Regions from separate parts of the Paenibacillus sp. JNUCC32 genome, predicted to be linked through region 1. Evidence: riboswitches for the same ligand, from Rfam matches in the RefSeq annotation. Region 1 holds a riboswitch; the other holds the start of a gene.

What was found. A riboswitch is a leader RNA that binds a small molecule or an ion and turns the genes downstream of it on or off. The one in region 1 is predicted to bind thiamine pyrophosphate.
Region 2: linked by a shared signal. The riboswitch ahead of tenA (thiaminase II) and the one ahead of JNUCC32_RS22175 (ABC transporter substrate-binding protein) in region 1 are both predicted to bind thiamine pyrophosphate.

Annotation. Positions count from the first base shown of each region.
Region 1 is NZ_CP062260.1:4,998,983-5,002,189, forward strand. Features, by position in the region: gene JNUCC32_RS22165 (GGDEF domain-containing protein) at 1-783, opposite strand, end outside; gene JNUCC32_RS22170 (VOC family protein) at 1,042-1,425, shown strand; TPP riboswitch at 1,601-1,710, shown strand; gene JNUCC32_RS22175 (ABC transporter substrate-binding protein) at 1,832-2,863, shown strand; gene JNUCC32_RS22180 (MTH1187 family thiamine-binding protein) at 2,952-3,207, shown strand, end outside.
Region 2 is NZ_CP062260.1:4,412,955-4,416,161, reverse strand. Features, by position in the region: gene JNUCC32_RS19735 (VOC family protein) at 217-717, opposite strand; TPP riboswitch at 981-1,084, shown strand; gene tenA (thiaminase II) at 1,226-1,912, shown strand; gene thiM (hydroxyethylthiazole kinase) at 1,968-2,810, shown strand; gene thiD (bifunctional hydroxymethylpyrimidine kinase/phosphomethylpyrimidine kinase) at 2,807-3,207, shown strand, end outside.

The DNA.
Region 1 (3,207 bases):
CTCCCTCTCATCCAACGATTGATTTCGGGCATCGGGAGCTGACCGCCCTCCTGCCAAACCAATGATGAATACCGATAACGTATACAGTGGGTACAGGTATGAACGAACTTCAACACCCTTATAATCGACGAGATACATATGCAGAACATCGGCGGCAATGTACATGCTCCCGCCGAGGCACATCAGGAAGACTGCCCGTTTCCTTAACTGTCCTGTGTTAAAATACAACACCAAGGTGAAGAAAATAAGCACCGTTGCGCACAGCGGGTACAGCATGTCCACCCACAGCTTTCCCCATATGGCTTCATTCGCCAAACCGGTAAGCTCGGGCTTGATGAAATATTCCCAGCCTACCGTCATGACCGTTATGCCAACGATCACGATATCCAGCATAAACCGCACTCCCCGAAACGAACCTTGTACGTGCCGGAACAAATAAATGAGGGCACCTGCAAACAGGATGATTTCGAATCCCCAGAATAATTGAGTCAAAATTGTCCGGGAAGCGCTCTCTTTCCCCAGCCAAAAATAACAAGCATCGATGATTCGAGCCGAGGCATCCGCCATCAGCCCGGCACTTGCGATAAGCCAAAACCTTCGAAGATGCGGCTCGTAATGCCGACTGATCCGTAGTAAATAGACGGAAGCGGCAGCGGAAGCCATAATGACTAGAACACGCTGAAGCAATAAAGCATCAGGCATCCACAGAACGGTCATTATCTGAATGAATGCATATATGATGGCGAGTCGAATCCACAGATGATCTGCTGGAGTTGGACTCATAAGCATTCCTCCTCGGCCAAAAGGCAAGCTTTCTTCAATGCTTGTTTGTTAGGTCTTTTGAATTAATAGTTATAGTTCTCATGATACTTTTTACCCACCTAAAAGTAAAGATGAGGAAGTGAAAGAAAGACCATCGATTCTACTCTATTAAACCATCGCGCTCCAAAAGCTTTCCGTCCTCAAGACCCACTTGACGTATAGGAATTATATGATAATATTTCAGTCATATCTCATATGAATCGGAAAGGGTGTTTAGCCTTGTCACAGAAACGATTGGATCATGTCGGCATTGTCGTCCGGGACCTTGAAGCCACGATTGCTTTTTACACAACCGTCGTCGGACTTGAACTGAAGGATCGCCTTACCCATACCAATGGCGTCATCCAGCTGGCATTCCTCGGATTTAACGGCAGCGACGAAACGGAAATCGAGCTTATCCAGGGTTACAGCGACACGCTTCCCGCAGAAGGCACCGTCCATCATTTCGCCGTCAGCACCGATAACATCGAAGCGGAATATGTGCGCGTACAGGGACTGGCCGTACCTCATCTTGACGAGGAAATCGTAACGCTTCCGAACGGGTACCGCTATTTCTTCGTCCACGGTCCCGAAGGAGAATGGATTGAGTTCTTCCAGCGCTAACCGCTGGCGAACAGGATCCTATCAAAATGCTTCATCCCGTGAATGGTTAACGGGGTTCATTCTTCCAACCGCACAAGCCATGTCCAATACGAAGACCTGCCTCGTTCGCATCCCCTTCCGAACTAGACAGGTCTTTGCGTTAGGACTATAATAACGGATGTAACGTCCGAAACTTCATAAATCCCGGGGGAGCTGGAATTTGGCCGGCTGAGAGTGTATCCGATGATACTGACCCTTACACCTGATCTGGGTAATGCCAGCGTAGGAAGTCCATGTTTGCGGCAGCTATGATTTGCCGTGGTATACACTTACGCCGTCATGCGTCCTGATATCATTCAGGGCGCTTTTTTTGTGGAGTTAACGAGGTCATAGAAAGAGAAAGAGAATTCAAAGGAGAGAAGACAAGATGAAGAAGGGAAAATGGATGGCGCTGCTTCTCGCTTGCGCCCTGCTGATGGTTGCGGCGGGATGCGGTACAGGCGGACAGAACGAAAATACAGGTACCGAAGGCGCAGACGGCCAGGCGGCCGAAAAGCTCCGCGACGTACAGCTGATGCTCGATTGGTCGGCCAACACGAACCACACCGGACTGTATGCAGCCAAGGAGCTCGGGTATTATGAGGAAGAAGGGCTTAACGTCCAGATCGTCCAGCCGGGGGCCGGCGGAACGGATACGCTGGTCGCATCCGGCAAGGTGCCGTTTGGCATCAGCTACCAGGAAGGCGTCACGCTTGCCAGAACCCAAGGCCTGCCGCTTGTCTCCATTGCGGCGATTATTCAGCATAATACATCCGGCTTTGCCGCCCCCAAGGACAAGGGGATCGTCAAGGCTGGCGATTTTGAAGGGAAATCCTACGGCGGCTGGGGCTCGCCTGTTGAGGAAGCCGTCATGAAATCCATCATGGAGATCGACGGTGCCGATGTCAGCAAAGTAAATATGGTTAACATGGGCGATGCCGATTATTTTACGGCCGTCAAACGCGATATTGATTTTGCCTGGATCTTCTATGCCTGGACCGGTATCGAAGCCGAGCTCCGGAACGAGCCGCTCGACATGATCTATGTGAAGGACTACTCCGAGCAGCTTGACTATTACACGCCGGTGATCGTAACGAACGAGAAGCTGATCCAGGAGGACCCGGAGCTTGTCAAAGCATTCATGCGGGCGACCTCAAAAGGATACGACTATGCGATTCAACATCCTGAGGATGCGGCTGCCCTGCTGACGAAGGCCGTTCCCGAACTGGATGCCGAGCTGGTTCATGCCAGCCAGAAATGGCTGAGTCCCCGCTATCAGGATGATGCTGCCCGCTGGGGCGAGCAGAAAGCCGAAGTATGGTCGGGGTATGCAGACTGGATGTTTGAACGCAAGCTGCTCGAGAAGGAGCTTGATGCGGACAGCGCCTTCACCAATGAATTTTTACCGGAGAAACCATAGGATGCATTTAATTTGGAAGAGAGACGGCCTGTCCGGCAGGCTGCCTCTCTTCCATTACAATATAGCTTGCATGAAAGGATGAGTTTAGATGGCAAACACCCTCTTGAGCATACAAGTGATACCCAGAACGCCGGATGGAGGCGACAGCATTCCTTATGTGGATGAAGCGATTCGGGTCATTCAGGAGTCGGGCGTGAAATACGAGGTCCATGCGCTCGAAACCACCTTGGAAGGAGAGCTTTCCGAGCTGCTGAAAATCGTTGAGCGCATGCATGAGGCGCTGGTGAAAGCGGGAAGTCCCAGCGTCATATCCCAGGTCAAAATCGCGCACCATCCGGGCGGCA
Region 2 (3,207 bases), 590 kb from region 1:
CAAGACCAGTAGTCACACCAAGACCAGTAGTAGTACCAGGACCAGCAGTAGCACCAGCTATCTACTCCGAGTCCCCGAGTTTTCTACCTCTAACCCATAGCTACTCTAGTTATGCGGTTTTACATTCGTTTTGGTCGGCAGCCATCCATGCATACCCCAGGGACACCGAATCCACCCACGTCCTCCCTGTAATAACGCTTGACTTCACGGTACTTTTTACGACGTCTTCACCACGATCTCCGCCCCTGCAACATAGGTCATCGCTTTGATGTATTCCGGGTCTTGGGCACGCTGTTCCATTTCCACCGGAGTGAGGTCCTCCATTCGTGTCTGTACCCACCATAAGTTGCCGAACGGGTCCCGTACCCGTCCCACCCGATCGCCGAAGAACAAGGTCGTTGGCTCCGTCACCGAGACCGCACCTGCGGCCAGCGCTTGCCGATACACGTCATCGCAATCCTCAACATACAAACGGAGGTATGCCGGGCTATCCGGCCATTCCGGCTTTGCGTCAAACATCATGACGACGGCATCCCCGATTCGCACCTCGGCATGGCCGATGACACCATCGCCAACATAGACGCGGGCAAGCTCTTCGGCCCGAAAAGCCTGCTTGAGGAAATCGATCAGCGCTGCGGAGTTTCTTGAGATGATCCACGGCGTCACGGAGGTGTAGCCATCCGGAATGGGTTTAACCGCTTTCGGTTGGTTCGTCATAAATACGCTCGCTCCTTTAAATTTCATTTATTTGAATTGTGCTTATGCACTCATTATGCGGGGGCATATATGACAGCCGAGCGTCAGTGTTTCCGGAATGAGTTTGGGGTAGCCTGCGTTTTTATCTTGCGAAAAGACAGCCGCCACGGTACATCGTCACAATCACGCGGTCGGAGGAAGGTTCGAGCTTGAGGTTCCGTCCACAAACTGTTAACGTTTGACACCACCCTCAAACCTATGTACAGTATTAGACAAAAGAATAGGAAGTCCACTAGGGGAGCCGTTGGCGGCTGAGACAAGAGCGTATCTTGGACCCTTTGAACCTGATCTAGTTCGTACTAGCGTAGGAAAGTGGAGCCTTCGAATATGAGGTCTCGGTGCGTTTTTTTGGCGCACCCGGGCTTGTTGACGAAGCCGCTCCAGTTTTCGGGGCGGCTTTTTAGCGTTGTCTGAAAAGTCGTGTCTTACGGACTTCCTGCTCTTCAATATGTTGGAGGTGGGGACAAAGATGAGTTTCACGCAAGAGCTCCGTCAGCAGGCGGGAGGCATTTTTCAAGCAATCTTCGATCATCCCTTCGTAAAAGGCATTGCCGAGGGGAATCTGAAGCGGGAGCAGCTGATTCACTATGTGAAGCAGGATTTTGAGTATTTGAATGCCTACATGCGGATATACGGAATAGCCATATCCAAATCGATCAGCCGTGAAGAGATTGCGGCCTTTAACGAACAGATTTCATTCATTCTGCACAGCGAGGTGCACCCGCATCAGAATTTTTGCGCAGCCGCCGGGGTGACCTATGAAGAGCTTCAAGGATATCCGCTGGCTCCGTCCGCGCATCATTACATCCGTCATATGCTGACGGTGGCGCATGAGGGTAGTTTGGGGGAGATTATGGCCGTGCTGCTGCCGTGCCCATGGACGTACCTGGAGATTGGCCGCAAGCTGCTGAATGAGGTGAAGCCGGATGCCTCCCATCCGTTTTACGACTGGATTTCTTTCTACGGAAACCGGGGGGAAGACGCGACAGCCAAATTCCGCGACCGTCTCGATGCATGGGCGGATCGTGCGACGGCAGCCGAGCGGGAACGGATGAGGGAGCATTTCATGCTGAGCTGCCAGCTGGAGTATCTGTTCTGGGACATGGCTTATAAGCAGGAGGAGTGGCCGGTGCAGCTGGAGGCTGCGGTGCTGTAAGAGCAATGATCACAAGCACATGGAATTCCATTATAGCGAAGAGAGGCTGATATAAATGCATTCATGGGAAAAAGAGGTTTCGGCGCTTTTGACGAAGGTACAGCAGACGAGCCCCCTCGTTCACAATATGACGAACGTGGTGGTTACGAATTTTACGGCTAACGGCTTGTACGCGCTGGGCGCGTCGCCGGTGATGGCTTACGCGCCGGAGGAAGTGGCGGATATGGCCGCCATCGGAGGCGCGCTCGTATTGAACATCGGTACGCTGAACCGCGAGCTGGTGGATGCGATGATTATCGCCGGGCAATCGGCGAATGCCCATGGCGTGCCGGTGCTGCTGGACCCGGTCGGCGCGGGAGCGACCCGTTTTCGGACGGAGTCGGCGCTGCGGATCCTAAGCGAGGTGAAGGTTTCGCTCGTGCGCGGAAATGCGGCTGAAGTCGCTCACCTTATCGGGGAGATCCGCGAGATCAAGGGCGTAGACGCAGGCAATAGCGCAGGCAGCAATCATGCCGAGCTGGCCGTGCGGGCGGCGCGCGAGTTAGGCACGATCGTGGCCATTACCGGTGAAGAGGACGTGATTACCGATGGAACGGAAGTGCGCATCATTACCGGAGGGGATGCTCTGCTTACGAAGGTGACCGGCGCAGGCTGCCTGCTGACCTCGGTGCTGGGTGCCTTTGCCGCGGTGGAAGCAAACCTGCTGCTTGCAGGTACGGCGGGTCTGGCCTTCTATGGGGCCGCGGCGGCGAAAGCTGCTGAGCGAACGGCAGATCTGGGACCGGGAAGCTTCCAGATAACTTTCCTGGACGAGCTGGCGAAGCTTCATCCAGGATCGCTGGAAGGGTATGCCGCTGTGCTGGAAGCGGGAGCGGCGGCTGCCGGAGGCACGCGATGAGCGAGGCTCGCATACCCCGTGCCCTGACGATTGCCGGGTCTGACAGCGGTGGCGGCGCCGGCATTCAGGCCGATCTGAAAACCTTCCAGGAACTCGGCGTGTACGGCATGTCGGCGATTACCGCGATCACGGTGCAGAATACCTTGGGGGTTCACGGCGTATATCCGCTGCCACCCGAAGCAACTGCGGAGCAGATTGAAGCGGTTGGATCGGATCTCGGGATAGATGCATTGAAGACGGGCATGCTGTTCAACGCCGAGATCATTCGGCTGGTTGCTGACCGGATTCGGGCATTCGGCTGGGGGAAGGTCGTTGTCGATCCCGTGATGATCGCCAAGGGCGGAGCGGAGCTGCTGCAAAGCGAAGCGGTGGAGGCTTTAAGAGAAGATTTGCTGCC